One region of the Duganella sp. GW822-FHT06D06 genome, then DNA from elsewhere that is predicted to be linked to it. Evidence: riboswitches for the same ligand, from Rfam matches in the RefSeq annotation. Region 1 holds a riboswitch; each other region holds the start of a gene.
What was found. Region 1 has a riboswitch for cobalamin ahead of AC1RMD_RS17470 (TonB-dependent receptor). Riboswitches for the same ligand answer to the same signal wherever they lie in the genome.

Region 1 (5,261 bases):
ACCATGATGCCCCAGGCGATGACCAGGCCGGCCAGCATCGCGATGCCGACCGTGATGCCCATCAGGTGGCCGGCGCCGATCAGCGCCAGCGAGCTCGAGGCGCCGATGCCGGTGGCGCCCGAGCCGGTGCGGAAGTAGATCGCCACTTCGCCGGCCATCAGCTTGACGGCGGCGAAGGCGGCGAAGGCGGCCGAAGCGACGCTGCCCCAGATCACCGCCCACAAACCGGCCTTGCCTTCGGCGGCGCCGGCGCGCGAAGCCATGCCGACTTTGAGCACCTCGGCGGCGGCCACGCCTTCAGGGTAGGGCAGGTCGGACTGCGACACCAGCGCGCGGCGCAGCGGCATGGTGTACATCACGCCCAGCACGCCGCCGATGGCGCAGGCGCCGAAGGTCGGCCAGAACGGCACCTTGGCCCACCAGCCTATCATCAGCAGGCCGGGCAGCACGAAGATCACCGACGCCAGCGTGCCGGCGGCCGAGGCGATGGTCTGGACGATGTTGTTTTCCTGGATGGTGGCATCCTTGAAGGCGCTCAGCAGCGCCATCGAGATGACCGCCGCCGGGATCGAGGTGGCGAACGTCAGGCCCACTTTCAGGCCCAGGTAGACCTGAGCCGCCGTGAAGACCAGCGTGATCAGTATGCCCAGGATGATGCCGCGAACGGTGATTTCCTTGGGGTTGGACGGTGCAGCTATGCTCATCTTCAGCACTCCGGTGGAAAAATAATATTGTTTATATGGTCAGAAAACGGGAAAAGCGCCTCATGATATCCGAAGTCCGGACGAGCCAGCAGGTAAAATAGCGGATTGTCAGAACGATTTTGAAGGTCAGAGCATGTCGATACAATGGTACCCGGGGCACATGAACGCCGCCAAGAAAAAAGCGGCGGAGCAGATGGAGAACACCGATCTGGTGATCGAGGTGGTCGACGCCCGCCTGCCCGAGGCCAGCACCAATCCGATGGTGGAGGAGCTGCGCAAGTTCCGCCAGCGTCCGTGCCTGAAGATCCTCAACAAGATCGACCTGGCCGATCCGGCCGCCACGGCGGCCTGGGTGGCCTATTACAACGCGCAGGAAGGCGTGACCGCGTTCGCGATGACCACCAAGAAACCGGCCGACGTCACCCGCGTGCCGGAACTGGCCAAGCAGCTGGCGCCGCACCGCGGCGTGCCGACCAAGCCGCTGCGCATCATGATCATGGGCATCCCCAACGTCGGCAAGTCGACCCTGATGAACGCGCTGCTCAAGCGCAAGGTGGCCAAGGTCGGCGACGAGCCGGCGGTGACCAAGCAGCAGCAGAAGCTGTACCTGGACAAGAACACCATCCTGGTCGACACGCCGGGCATGTTGTGGCCGAAGATCGCGCTGCCGAGCGACGGCCTGATGCTGGCCGCCAGCCACGCGATCGGCTCGAACGCGCTGATCGAAGAGGAAGTGGCGGTGTACCTGGCCGACGAGATGCTGAAGTACTACCCGCAACTGCTGGTGGCGCGCTACGGCTTCAAGGACATCGAGAGCTTCGACGGCATCGCGGTGGTGGAGGGGGTGGCGGCCAAGCGCGGCTTCCGCCAGAAGGGCGGCGACCTCGATTTCGAGAAAGCCTCGCACACCTTCCTGGGCGACTACCGCAGCGGCATCCTGGGCCGCATCTCGCTGGAGACGCCGGCCAGCCGCAAAGGGCGGCTGGAGGTGCACAACGCCGAGATGGCCGTCAAAAACGCCGAGAAAGCCGCCATCGCCGCCGCCAAGGCCGAAGCCTACGCCAACGGCAAACGCGGCACCTGACACCGGGTTGGATTAACCGAAGCGGAAGCTGCTCACGGCCAGCGCTCCCATGAACGCCTCCTCGTGGTAGGGGACGGTCGCCTGGTCGCGCTCCGCCGCGCCCAGGGCCACCATCAACGGCAGCAAGTGCTCCTCGCGCGGATGCGCCATGCGCGCGGCCGGCGCCTGTTCCCATTCCAATAAGCGCGCCGTGCGTTCCTGCGGCGGCAGCGCCATCGTCGCGCGCAGCCAGCCGTCGAAGGCGTGCGAGGCCGCCGCGCCCTGGGCATTGAAGGCGCGCAGGTTGTGGTAACTCAGCCCGCTGCCGACGATCAGCACGCCCTGCTGGCGCAAGGGCGCCAGCAGGCGGCCCGCTTCCAGGTGCGTCAAGGGATCGAGGCCGCGCTTGAGCGACAGCTGCACGATGGGCACCTCCGCAGCCGGATAGATCGGATACATGGCGCTGAAGGTGCCGTGGTCGTAACCGCGCTGCGCATCCAGCTGCGCCGGGAAGCCGCCCGCATCGAGCAGCTGCCGGACCTGCGCCGCCAGCTCCGGCGAACCCGGTGCGCTGTATTGCACCTCGTAGGTATGCGGCGGGAAACCGCCGTAGTCGTAGATCATCGGCGGCCTGGCCGACGACGACAGCGTGAAGTCACGCTCCTCCCAATGCGCGGTAATCACCAGCACCGCCTTCGGCGTCACGCCGAGCTGGCGCGGAATGTCGCGCAGCGCGGCGTCCAGCTGGCCGTACAGATGGCCCACCTGGTCCATCATGAACGGCCACGGACCGCCGCCGTGGGAGAGGAAATAGGTTGGCAAGACATGCATGGCAAAGCTCCGGTATGGGTATGAGCCCACTATAAAGACCGTAGCCGTGGCGATCAATGCACGAAATGTAGATAGGTCCTATCTAAAAAGTTAATGATCCGGGGCGCGAGCGTATAATGCCCGGGTTCTGGTGCTTGCCCATGTGCTCACATGCGCAGTTAAACGGGAAACACAAGGCCGCCCGCGCCCACGGCGCGACGGTCAAGGTGTGCTGCCCCCGCAACGGTAACGCGAAGCGTCGTTCAGCCTCGCCAGCCCGGATATCGGCCAGACAGGGGGAAGCGCGCAGCGACAACGTCCGCGCGGCTTCCGTACACTTCCAGCCTGCGGGGACGCAGGCGGATGTCTCTTTTGAAAATGACCTGACATGCAATCCTCCGTCTTCCAACCGCGCCTGCTGGCCGCCGCCGTCTCCCTGTGCTTTGCCGCCGCCGTTCCCTCCACCGTAGCGGCGCAAGCTGTCGCCGGCAACAGCGCCGTCGCCCAGTTGCTCGCGCCGGTCGTCGTCGTCAGCGGCTCGCGCTTCGACGCCAACGCGGCGCTGACGCCGATCGGCGCCATCGTCATCAGCGCCGAAGACATCCAGCGCGCCGGCGCCAACGACGTCAACACGGCGATCCGCAAAGTGGGCGGCGTGTACGGCCGCCAAAGCCTGGACGGCAGCCCGGACTTCAGCCTGGACCTGCGCGGCTTCGGCTCCAACAGCAGCCAGAACATGGTGATCGTGCTGGACGGCGTGCGCCTGTCGGAAAATGAACTGAGCAACGCCATCCTGTCGACCATCCCGATCGACACCGTGGACCACATCGAAATCACGCGCGGCGGCGCCAGCGTGTTGTACGGCGACGGCGCCACCGGCGGCGTGATCAACATCGTCACCAAGCGTCCGGTCAAGAACAGCCGCCGCGGCAGCGTGTTCGTCGAAGGCGGCCAGTTGGGCGCCCGCGAAGCGCGCGTGTCCGGCTTCCAGGCCTGGGACGGCTTCGCCGCCGACGCCACGCTGGACAGCCAGCGCACCGACAACTACCGCGACAACAACGAATTCAAGCACACCCACTTCAGCGGCGGCGCGCAATGGTTCGACAACGCCGGCCGCGCGGGCTTCCGCTACGAAGGCGCGCGCCAGGACATGCGTCTTCCGGGTTCGCTGTCCGAGGCTCAGTACAACGCCAATCCGCGCCAGACCCTGACCCCCGACAACTACGCCAATCTCGATAGCGACCGCTTCACCGCCTTCGCCCAGCGCCGCATTGGCGGCTATGAACTGGCGGCCGACCTGTCGTATCGCAAGAAGAAGGCCGTATCGACTTATTTCGGCGAATTCGGCCCATCGACCTATACCCTCGATAGCAAGCAAACCCAGTTCTCGCCGCGCGTGCGCCGCCTGGGCGAGATCGGCGGCCTGCTGAACGAGATGGTGGTCGGTTTCGACTGGACCGTATGGAATCGCGCCAGCACCGACAACAATCATTCCTCCGCTGCCGACGCCACCCAGCACTCGAAAGCGCTGTACCTTCGCGACGAACTTCGTTTCGACGCCGCCCATGAAGGCCGCGTATCGGCCGGCGTGCGCCGCGAAATCTTCAACAAGGACTTCAGCGATCCCTTGAACATCTATGGCAGCACCGGCTATAAAGCAGCGCAAAGCCTGAACGCGTGGGAACTGCAGGCGAGCTATATGCCGGTCAAGAATCTGAACGTCTATGGCAAGGCTGGGCAAAGCTACCGCGTCGCCAACTCCGACGAGAACGCCTACACCCCGGTCGTCAACAATGCGTTGCTGCCGCAGCAGTCGCATGACCTGGAACTGGGCGTCAGCTTCGGTACCGCTGCGCAGAAAATCACTGGCCGCGTATTCCGCCACAACCTGACCAACGAGATCTTCTACGATCCGACGATCTACGCCAACACCAACCTGGCGCCGACCCGCCGCCAGGGTTTCGAACTCGATGCGGAACACCGCATCAACGCCGCCTGGAACCTGACCGCGCACTACCAGCACGTGAACGCCAAGTTCACCGAGGGCGTCAACAACGGCAAGGAGATGGTGCTGGTGCCGAAAAACACGCTGACCGCGCGCCTGAGCTGGACTGTGGCCAGCGGCCACACCGCCGACGTCGGCGCGCAGTGGGTGGACAGCCAGCGCAACGGCGGTGACTTCGACAACAAGTGCCCGGCGCAGATCCCGTCCTACACCACGCTGGACGCGCGCTACGCCCGCAAGCTGGGGCAGTGGGAGTTCGCCGTGTCGGGCCTGAACCTGAGCGACAAGCGCTACTTCTCGCAAGCCTTCGGCTGCAAGGATGGTGTTCAAGGCAGCATCTACACCGCCGACGGCCGCCAGCTGAAACTCTCGGCCCGCTACGAGTTCTGATGCGCGCCACGACCACGACCGTTCGCCACGCCCTGCCGTCGCTGGCGCTGGCGTGCACGGCGGCCTGCGCCCAGGCCGCCGTCACCGTGCAGGACGACGCCGGCAACAGCGTCGTCGTCGCCAGGCCGGCGCAGCGCATCATCTCGATGGCGCCGCACATCACCGAGCTGCTGTTCGCGGCCGGCGGCGGCGAGCGCGTGGTCGGCGTGATGAACTACAGCGACTACCCGGAAGCGGCCAAGCGCATCCCGCAGGTCGGCAGCAACGCCACCATCGACATGGAACACGT
Region 2 (5,261 bases), on a different contig from region 1:
GTCAATCACCACTTCGGACCGCGCGTCGGCCTGATCGACCGCAAATTGGCTCCCGGCACCCGCAACTTCGCACAGGAACCGGCGATGGGCCGCGCCATTTGCGAGGCCGCCCTGGCCGCAGGTATGGCCTTGGTCGCCGAACTGGATGGCAACGTGGTCGGCTTCGGCGAGATGGGCATCGGGAACACCACCGCCGCCGCCGCGCTGATGCACAAGCTGACCGGCATCCCGGTCGCGCAATGCGTGGGCGCTGGCACCGGCCTGTCTGCGGAAGGCATCCTGCACAAGCAACACGTGATCAAAGCGGCGGTCGCCAAGCACGCCGCCGCAGTCGAGCCGCTGGATGTTCTGGCCACCTTCGGGGGCCTGGAAATCGCCATGATGACCGGCGCCATGTTGAAGGCTGCCGAATTGCGCAAAGTGCTGCTGATCGACGGCTTCATCGTCACCAGCGCGCTGCTGGTCGCCGCCCGTGTACAACCGGCTATCCTGGACTACTGCGTCTTCGCTCACTGCTCCGACGAAAACGGCCACCAGCAGATGCTGGCCGCGCTGGGCGCCAAGCCATTGCTAAACCTTGGCCTGCGCCTGGGCGAGGGTACCGGCTGCGCATTGGCGCTGCCACTGCTGCATGCGTCGGTCAATTTCCTGAACCAGATGGCCACGTTCGAATCGGCCCACGTCAGCGAAAAGTCCGAGTAAGCGCCGTGCATCAACTACGCCTGTTCTTCACCGCGCTCCAGTTCTTTACCCGCCTGCCGATTCCTGGATGGGTGGGATTCGATCCTGCGTGGCTGAACCAGGCATCGCGCTACTTCCCGCTGGTCGGCCTGGTGGTCGCAGCCATCACGGCCGGCGTGTATGCCTTGGCCGCGTGCTTCCTCCCCGCTCCGGTCGCCGTGCTGCTATCGACCGCCGCCGGCATCTACGCCACCGGCGCCTTCCATGAAGACGGCTTCGCCGACATGTGTGATGGCTTCGGCGGCGGCATGACGCCCGAGCGCGTGCTGGAGATCATGAAGGACTCGCGCATCGGCGCCTACGGCGCCATCGGCATCATCTGCCTGCTCGCCATCAAGTGCACAACGCTGTCCATGCTGCCTCCGCTGGAGGCGATTGCCGCACTATTCATCGCCCATCCGCTGTCGCGATTGATGGCCACCTCGCTGATCTGGCGCCTCGACTACGCGCGCGCCGAAGGCAAGGCCAAGCCGCTGGCGCAAAAGATGAGTACCGCAGAATTCGCGCTGGCCGTCATCACCGCCGCCATACCCGCGCTGGCGATGACCACCTGCGGATGGCTGACGTGGACCGCACTGGCGACCGGCATTATCGCCGCCACCATCGCCAGCGCCTGGCTGGCCCGCAAATTCGTCCGCCGCATCGCCGGCTATACGGGCGACTGCCTCGGCGCGGTGCAGCAGCTCAGCGAAGTGGCGTTCTATCTTTGCGTGCTGGCCAGCATGCGCCACGGCGCCCTGCCCTGGTAACGCTATGCGGCTAATACTGGTCCGCCATCCGCAGCCGCTGATCGCCCCCGGTGTCTGCTACGGCCGCAGCGATCTCGCGGTGGCGCCCGAGCAGCTGGCGCTAACGCTGGCCGCCTTGTCGGCCACACTGCCCCAAGGCCTGCCTCTATATAGCAGCCCGCTACAACGCTGCGCCACACTGGCGGCGCAACTGGCGGCGCCTCTGTCATCCCCCGCACCGCTGCTGGACACCCGCATCGTGGAGATCGATTTCGGCGATTGGGAACTGCGTCCCTGGGACGACATCGCGCGCGACGACATCGACGCCTGGGCCGCAGACCTGGTCAACCACCAACCCGGCGGCGGCGAAAGCGTGCTGCAAATGGCCGGCCGCATCGCCGCTTTTTACGCCGACCTCCAGCGCCAGCAGCGCGACGCCATCGTGATCTGCCACGCCGGCGCAATGCGCCTGCTGTCGGCCTGCCATGCCGGCCTGGCGCCCGCCGAGATGGCGCTGCAAGCGGCCCGTCATCCGCATCAAATCGCCTACGGCGCCACGCTGGTGCTGCAAAACTAAACCGCCACCCCATGACCGCCGCCGCACAAACCCGTATAATGACCGGGTTTTGGTGCCCGCGCGTCTGTCCAGATGCGCAGTTAAACGGGAAACATGAAGCTCTGTAAGAGCCCACGTGTGCTGCCCCCGCAACGGTAAGCAAGTGTCGCAGCTGATGCGCGACAAACCTCCTCTGACAAACCACTGTGCTCCGCATGGGAAGGTGAGGTGGTCTAACTTGCCAGCCCGGATACCGGCCAAATCAGGTGGAAGCGAGCGAACGGGATGTGCGCGAACGGATGGAGCCGACAACAACGGCTACGCTGCATGCATCTCTCAATTCTCCGCTTCTGTTCAATCTGGCCCACGGGGACGTCGGCCGGTTGCTATTAACAGAAAAACTACATCATGACCCTTCGTATCTCCCGTCCCGCGGCCCTGACGTCGCTGGCGCTGGCAATGGCCGCCTCCTACGCTCACGCAGAACCAACCACCGGCACCGTGCTGGTCACCGCCACCCGCAGCCCGCAAGCCCTGGCCGACGTGATCAGCGACAGCGTCACCATCAGCGCCGAACAGATCGCCGAATCCGGCGCCGGCTCCATCGTCGACCTGCTGCAACGCCAGCGCGGCATCGAGATCGCCCGCAACGGCGGCTCCGGCACCAACGCCACCGTGTTTATCCGCGGCGCCAACAGCAACCACAATCTGGTGCTGGTCGACGGCGTACGTATCGGCTCGTCCACCACCGGCGGCGCCAACTGGAGCGCCATTCCGCTGACGGCCATCGACCATATCGAAATCGTCTACGGCCCACTGAGCTCCCTGTATGGCGCGGACGCCATCGGCGGCGTGATCCAGATCTTCACCAAGAAGGGCAAGGGCGCGCCGGCGTTCACCGCCTTCGCCGGCTACGGCACCGACAACACCCGCGAAGGCGATGTGTCGCTCTCCGGCGCCACCGGCGGTGAACACAGCATCAGCTATGCGATCAGCGCAGGCAAGGAAAAATCGGATGGCTTCTCGTCCCTGCGTCCTGCCAGCAACTCCTATAACGCCGACAAAGACGGCTACGACCGCGAAAACGCAGCCGGTCAGTTCAGCCTGCGCTTGGCGGAAGGCCACGAAATCGGCACGCTGCTCCTGCGGAGCAAACTCAAATCCCAGTATGACAGCGGTTCCTCGTCCTACGACGTGCGCTCGGTGGCAAAGCTGGAGAACGCCGCCATCTACAGCAAGAACCAGATCCTGCCGATCTGGCAAAGCCTGGTCCAGTATTCGCGGACCAAGGACGAAGGCGCCAACTACACCAGCGCCCTGGCATCGGGCTACTCGCAGATCAACACCAAGCAAAGCACCTTCACCTGGCAGAATGATGTGCAGATCGGCGCCGACGTGCTGCAACTGCTGTACGACCACCGCAAGGAAGAAGTCGAGACCAACGGCTTCAAATTGGACAATCCACAGCGCACCACCAACTCCCTCGCGGCTTCGTACAACGCCCGTCGCGGCGACAACCTGTTCAACGCCGGCGTGCGCCGCGACAAATCGCTCTACGGCTCGAAGAACACCGGTTCGCTGGGCTACGGCTACAACTTCACGCAGGCGCTGCGCGCCACCGCCAGCTACGGCACCAGCTTCCGCGCGCCAACCTACAATGAGCTGTACTACCCGTCCTACGGCAACCCAGCCAACAAACCGGAACTGGGCAAGAACGCCGAAATTGGCCTGCGCTACGACAGCGGCACCACCGCGCTGAACGCCAGCTATTACCGCAACCGCCTGACCGACCTGCTGGTGAACACCACGCCATGCCCGTACTCTGGTACAAAGAGTGGCTGCGCCTACAACGTCAACCACGCGCTGCTTGAGGGCCTGACCATGGGCGCAAGCAAGCAGTTGGACCGCTTCAACCTGACCGCCACCGTCGACCTGCAAGATCCAAAGGACGAAACCAGCGGCAAGCGCTTGCCGCGCCGCGCCAAAAAGCACGGCAACCTGATGGCCGACTACAGCGCCGGCGCACTGAAGGCCGGCGTGGAACTGGAATTGTCCGGCGACCGCTACGAAGACGCCGCCAACATCAACCGCCTGAGCGGCTATGGCCTGGTCAATCTGTACGCGACCTACCACTTCAACCGCGACTGGTCGGCGCTGGTTCGCTGGAATAATATCGGCGACAAGCAGTACGACCTGGCGCGCAATTACGCCACGCCGATGTCCAAGCTGTTTGCCGGTATCCGCTACGGCTACAAGTAAGCGTCAATGGTGTAACCTGCCGGGCGTGGGGCGCAACCGCCACACGCCCGGCAGTCTCCCTTTTTTGAAAGCAGTGCATGCATTCTTTCTCCCGCAATCTGCGACAGCGCGCCGCCATCACCCTGACAGGGTTGGTGCTGTTCGCATTTGCCAGCCTGGTTTTCTCGGGCATGACCGGTTCGGTCTCGATTCCCCTCTCCGATATTCCCGCGGCAGTCCGTGAACTGCTGCACGGCCAAAGCCAGACACTGGCCTCCACCCTGCTCGACCTGCGCCTGAGCCGCGCGCTGACCGCCTTCGTCACCGGCGCCGCCCTGTCGCTGGCGGGCGTGATGATGCAGGCGCTGTTGCGCAATCCGCTGGCCGACCCGTATGTACTTGGCATTTCCGCCGGCGCTTCCGTCGGCGCCCTGGCCGCGCTGCTGTTCGGCTGCGCCATCTGGATAGTCGACGCTTCCGCCTTCGGCGGCGCCGTCGCCGTCTCGATGATGCTGTACCTGCTGGCCCGGCGCGACCTGCGCGGCGGCGCGGCGGCCGAGGGCGGCACCGCCCTGCTGCTGCTGACCGGCGTCATCCTGTCCTCCGCCTGCATGGCGATGGTGACCTTGATGCTCTCCATCGCGCCTGAAAGCCGTTTGCGCAGCATGGTGTTCTGGATGATCGGTGACCTGGCCGGCGCGCCGATGCGCGCGCTGCCCTGGGTCGTGCTGGCCGGCGGCCTGGTGTTCGCCTTGCGCAGCGCCCGCTCCATGAACGTGATGGCGCTGCACGCCGAAGCCGCCGCCACGCTTGGCATCCGCGTCGGCGCCTTGCGCAAAGGCCTGTTCTTCGCCTCCGGCCTGCTGACCGCCAGCGCCGTCACCAGCGCCGGCAGCGTCGGCTTCGTCGGCCTGATCGTGCCGCACGCCTGCCGCTTCGCCGTCGGCGCCGATCACCGCGTACTGATTCCTGCAGCGGCGCTGGCCGGCGGCACCTTC
Region 3 (5,261 bases), on a different contig from region 1:
GTGCCGTGGGTGCCGATGTGCATGACGGCGTTGGCCTGGAAGCCCTTTTGCAGCCACAGATAGAACGCGATGTATTCGTGCGACGGCGGCATGCTGACTTCATTGTGCAGCTTCTCCAGGTTCTGTTCCCACGCGCGGCCGGGCTGCGGCGCCATCAGCACATTGCCGAAGCGGCGCGCCGGATACACGAAGAACGGCTCGCCCTTGGCGTTGCGCCACAGGACAGGCGCTTTCTCCGGCTTGCCCCAGGATTTTTCGATCGACGCGCGCAGCGGCTGCGCCAGCGTGGCGAACCATTTTTGGTAGTCGGCCAACGGCACCAGCAGCGCCTGGCCGCTTTCGGCCAGGTGCTTCAGGCCCGCCATGTAGTCGCCCCTGGATTTGCCGGGGTAGTTGCCCCATTGCTGGATCTCGCCTTGCAGCTCTTCCGGCGACGGCGGCAGCGCCGTGCCGGTCTGGTAGCCTTCCTGTTTCAGGCGCTGGACGATCTGCCACAGGCTCTCCGGCAGCACGTTCAGGTAGGCCGCGCCGATGGTCTCGGAACCATGCGGATAGTTAAAGTACAGCATGGCGATGCGCTTGTCGCCGTTGGCCTTCTGGCGCAAGGCCAGCCAGCTGGCGACGCGCTCATTGAGGCGTTCGATGCGCTCGGGGATGGGCGTCTCTTCGACATAGGCCAGGCCGGTCTGCGCATCGCTGATGCGTTCGCGGCTGGCGACCACGGTCGGCTGGATCAGGCCCGCCACTTCGGCGCCGGCCAGCTGCCAGGTGCGCTCGATGATATCGAGGCCGATCTTCGATTCCTGCCACTGCGCCAGCGACTGCTGGCTCAGGGTGATGGCGTTGATCGCCGGGACGCCGATCTTGTCCAGCAGCGCGCCGGTGTTGGCGGTGCCGCCCACCTTCATGCCCAGCGCGACGATCAGCTCGACACGGCTGTTGCCGTTTTCATCCAGCAGGAAGCGCAGCGGCACGTCGTAGGGATAGCCGAACACCGGCAGCACGTTGTAGCCGCTCGCTTCAAGGCGCGCGGCGATAGCCGCCAGCGGCAGCGTTTGTCCCGCCACCAGGCTGGCGCGGTAGAACGGCACGGCGATCCACGGCGCGCCGGTCTTGTAATTGGCGTAGCCTTGCAGGTACTGCTCGTAGCTGCTGGACGTGCGGTTGGCCGCCACGTCGTACAGGCCCACTTCCGGCATCGCATGCACCGGCGCGACCGCCAGCCTGGAACCGAAGTGGCTGCGCAGGATGTAGCGCAGCAGGTTGCCCATGTTCTCCACGCCGCCTTCGCTGTAGTAGGACTGTATGGTTTTATCGTCGCGCACACCCTGCTCGCGCAGACTGTCGTCGATGGCGCCGCCGACCGCGAACACCGGACGGCGCGCCTTCTGCAACGCCTGCAGTTCGGCGCCCAGGGCCACCATGGCCTGGCGGCCCTTGGTATTGACGATCGCCACGTCGGCGTTGGTCAGCGCGGTGCGGTCGGCCGGCGTCATGCCGTTGGCGGGGATGATGCGCACGGAGACGTTCAGTTCCTTCAACTCGGCCTGCAGGCCGCGCACCGCCAGCACGGCGGGACGCGATTCGATATCGCCCAACATCAGCGCCAGGGTGCGCGGCGCCTGCGCCGAATGCACATAGCCGCCGATGCACAGGGATGCCAGCAACAGCAGCAGCGCCCACAATTTTTTATTCAGGTACATACACGACCTTCCCATCCGGCAGTTGATACGCGGTGCCCAGGCGTTTGCCGGAACCCGACAATGGCTTGTCGCTCACTTTGCTCACCTTGATTTCGGCGCCCTTCTTGGTCAGCACCTCGACGTGGCCGTCGGCGCTTTTCTTGGCGATGGTGACTTCGGAGTTCGGATCCAGCAGGTCCATCATGTTCCAGGCCGAGAACAGCGCCAGCATCATGGCGACGATGAAGACGATGCTGGCGTCGAACAGGTTGGCGACGCCGGCCAATGGGTCTTCGTTATGCTCGCCGATGCGGCTGTAGCGGTGGCGGTTCATATAGCGCATCTCAGGCTCCCGCGCGCACCAGGTGCGGCTTGTGGTCTTGCGCCGCGAGGTGGGATTCGGCCACATAGGCGATCTCGGTCAGGTCGCTGCGCAGCCAGTGCTCGCGCACCAGGCTCAATACATAGGCGCTGACGCTGCACGCCAGGCCGACCACGGTGGCGGTGAAGGCGGTGGTCATCGACTCTGCCATCTTCGGCAGGTTGCCCTGCGCCAGGCCGGCCAGCGAGATGCCCATCGGGATCAGGGTGCCCATCAGCCCCAGCGCCGGGCCGACGCGCACCACGAAGCGCACGCCGTCCAGGCGGCGCACGCCGTTGACGTCGGCGCGCTGCACCAGCCGTTCGAGGCGGGCGTCCAGTCCCGGCTCGCCTTCCTGCGCGGTCAGCACGGCGGCCATTTCCTGTTTGGCGGTGGCGACCAGCACGCGCACGCCGCGGCGGCGCTCCAGCCATTCGGCGCCGAAGGTGCCGAAGCACACCAGCATGTGCAGCACCAGCGCAGCGATCCCCAGCAGCACCGGCAGGTACAGGATGGTGGAAATGGAATACAGCAGTGTCTCGATGGAGTGCACGGCCGCGTCGGCGGGCAGGTTAAACATGGGCGGGTCCTGTGGGCAAAGAAGAAAAATCGGGGCGCAGGCGTACGCGAACGGCGCGTGCGCAAGGCACGGCCGCCAGTCGGCAAGGCCGTGGCGCGCAAAATCGATGCATAGATGTAGATCGAAACAGATGCAAGCCGCTCACTTCCCCGTGTGCGGATTGAACAGAAATGCCTGGGCATTTCCACCTGTCCTGGCCGGTATCCGGGCTGGCAAGCGACACCGCCTGACCTTCCCATGCGACTGCACAGTGGTTTGAAGAGGCGGATTTGTCGTCAACGACGACGCTTGTTTACCGTTGCGGGGGCAGCACATGTTGGCTGGCGTGGCCAGCTCCATGTTTCCCGTTTAACTGCGCGCCTGGACAGACGCGCGGGCACCAAAACCGGGCGATTATACTTTAACCGGCAAGGGTTTGGAGAATAGGACAGTCGGGGCGATGATCGCCGTGGCAGCAGCCGGCCAGTGTTTGCAGGGTGTCGCGCATGTCGGTCAGCTCGGCGATGCGCTGGTTCAGCTCCGCCACATGCCCCATGGCGATGGTCTTGACGTCGGCGCTGGCGCGCTCCTTGTTCTGCCACAGCGACAGCAGCTCGCGGATCTGCTCCAGCGAAAAACCCAGCGACCGCCCGCGCTTGACGAAGCGCAGCGCGTGCAGGTCGTTGTCGCCGTAGATGCGGTAGCCGGCGTCGCTGCGCTTGCCCGGCGGGATCAGGGCGATGCTTTCGTAGTAGCGGATCATCTTGGCCGAGACGCCGCTGGCGGCCGCCGCTTGTCCGATGTTCATGCTGGTCCTTTCTGATGCTCGGGCTTCCAGCGGCGCAGCAGCAGGGCGTTGCTGATCACGCTGACGGAGCTGAGCGCCATCGCGGCGCCGGCAACCATGGGGTTGAGCAGGCCGAAGGCGGCCAGCGGTATGCCGACCAGGTTGTAGATGAAGGCCCAGAACAGGTTCTGGCGTATCTTGCTGTAGCTGCGGCGCGAGATCGAGATCGCGGCCGCCACCAGCGCCGGATCGCCGCGCATCAGCGTGATGCCGGCGGCGTGCATGGCGACGTCGGTGCCGCTCGACATGGCGATGCCGACATCGGCGGCGGCCAGCGCGGGGGCGTCGTTGATGCCGTCGCCGACCATGGCGATGCAGGCGCCGCCGGTCTTCAGGCCGGCGACGGTGGTCGCTTTGTCGGCGGGGAGCATGTTGGCGATGATGCGGCCTATGCCCAGCTCCTTGCCGACGGCGTCGGCGCTGCCCTGGTTGTCGCCGGTGAGCAGGATGGTCTGGATGTGCATCGCATGCAGCGCCTGCAACGCGGCGCGGGCTTGCGGTTTGACGCGGTCGCCGAAGGCCAGCAGGCCCAGTAGCTGCGCCGGCTGCGGCGCGCTTGACGCGGCCAGCCAGGATATCGTCAGGCCTTGCTGTTCCAGTTCGGCGGCGCGCTTGCTCAGCGCGTCCAGCGCCACGCCCTCTTCCTGCATCAGCCGCGTGCTGCCCAGGATCAGGCGCGCGCCGTCGACGATGGCCGCCACGCCGCGGCCGGGCAAGGCGGTGACGCCGGTGGCTGTCGGCGCGACAGCGCCGCTGGCCGCGTCGGCGCGCGCGGCGGCGGCATCGTTGACGGCGCGCGCCAGCGCGTGTTCGCTGCCGCGCTGGATGGCGGCGGCCAGTTGCAGCAGCCGGCCGTCATCGATGCCGGCCGGCTCCAGCGCCACCAGCGACGGCTTGCCTTCGGTCAGCGTGCCGGTCTTGTCGAACGCCACGGTGGTGATGCGGTGCGCCAGCTCCAGCGCTTCCGCATCCTTGATCAGTATTCCGTAACGTGCCGCCACGCCGGTGCCGGCCATGATCGCGGCCGGCGTCGCCAGCCCCAGCGCACACGGACAGGCGATCACCATCACCGCCACCGCATTGATGATGGCCCGCTCGGCGTCGCCGGTCGCCAGCCACCAGCCGCCGAAGGTCAGCACCGCCAGCACCAGCACCACCGGCACGAACACCGCGCTGACGCGGTCCACCAGATGCTGCACCGGCGCCTTGGCGGCCTGCGCGTCCTCCACCAGCCGGATGATGCGCGCCAGCGTGCTCTCCGCGCCCACCGCCGTCACCCGCACCAGCAGCAGGCCCTCGCCGTTGATGGCGCCGCCGGTCACATGGTCGCCGGCGTGGCGCGCCACGGGCAGGCTTTCGCCGGTGATCAGCGCCTCGTCGACATGGCTGGCGCCCTCCGCCACGACGCCGTCGGCCGCCACCCGCTCGCCCGGGCGCACCACCACCAGCTCGCCCGGCCGCACCTCGGCGATCGGCACTTCGACATCCCGCGTGCCGCGCCGCACCCGCGCCGACTCGGGCCGCAGCACCTGCAAGGCGCGGATGGCGGACGTGGTCTGGCGCTTGGCGCGCGCCTCCAGCCATTTGCCCAGCAAGATCAAGGTGATCACCACCGCCGACGCTTCGAAGTACAGATGCGGCATGGCGGAGGTCGACGCCAGCAGCTGATAGACGCTCAGGCCATACGCGGCGCTGGTGCCCAGCGCCACCAGCAGGTCCATATTGCCGCTGCGGGCGCGCAGCGCCAGCCAGCCGGCGCGATAGAATCGGGCGCCGAGCCAGAACTGCACCGGCGTCGCCAGCAGCAACTGC

Region 2: linked by a shared signal. The riboswitch ahead of AC1RMD_RS30760 (TonB-dependent receptor domain-containing protein) and the one ahead of AC1RMD_RS17470 (TonB-dependent receptor) in region 1 are both predicted to bind cobalamin.
Region 3: linked by a shared signal. The riboswitch ahead of AC1RMD_RS06185 (MotA/TolQ/ExbB proton channel family protein) and the one ahead of AC1RMD_RS17470 (TonB-dependent receptor) in region 1 are both predicted to bind cobalamin.

The regions. Positions count from the first base shown of each region.
Region 1 covers NZ_JBXALQ010000009.1:12,074-17,334, reverse strand. Annotated here, with positions in the region: gene AC1RMD_RS17485 (OPT family oligopeptide transporter) at 1-704, opposite strand, end outside; gene ylqF (ribosome biogenesis GTPase YlqF) at 838-1,788, shown strand; gene AC1RMD_RS17475 (DODA-type extradiol aromatic ring-opening family dioxygenase) at 1,801-2,598, opposite strand; cobalamin riboswitch at 2,710-2,884, shown strand; gene AC1RMD_RS17470 (TonB-dependent receptor) at 2,966-4,972, shown strand; gene AC1RMD_RS17465 (cobalamin-binding protein) at 4,972-5,261, shown strand, end outside.
Region 2 covers NZ_JBXALQ010000036.1:15,921-21,181, reverse strand. Annotated here, with positions in the region: gene cobT (nicotinate-nucleotide--dimethylbenzimidazole phosphoribosyltransferase) at 1-702, shown strand, start outside; gene AC1RMD_RS30770 (adenosylcobinamide-GDP ribazoletransferase) at 708-1,490, shown strand; gene AC1RMD_RS30765 (histidine phosphatase family protein) at 1,495-2,046, shown strand; cobalamin riboswitch at 2,080-2,301, shown strand; gene AC1RMD_RS30760 (TonB-dependent receptor domain-containing protein) at 2,434-4,284, shown strand; gene AC1RMD_RS30755 (FecCD family ABC transporter permease) at 4,362-5,261, shown strand, end outside.
Region 3 covers NZ_JBXALQ010000002.1:667,197-672,457, forward strand. Annotated here, with positions in the region: gene AC1RMD_RS06175 (cobaltochelatase subunit CobN) at 1-1,703, opposite strand, end outside; gene AC1RMD_RS06180 (DUF2149 domain-containing protein) at 1,690-2,025, opposite strand; gene AC1RMD_RS06185 (MotA/TolQ/ExbB proton channel family protein) at 2,027-2,623, opposite strand; cobalamin riboswitch at 2,802-3,022, opposite strand; gene cueR (Cu(I)-responsive transcriptional regulator) at 3,024-3,410, opposite strand; gene AC1RMD_RS06195 (heavy metal translocating P-type ATPase) at 3,407-5,261, opposite strand, start outside.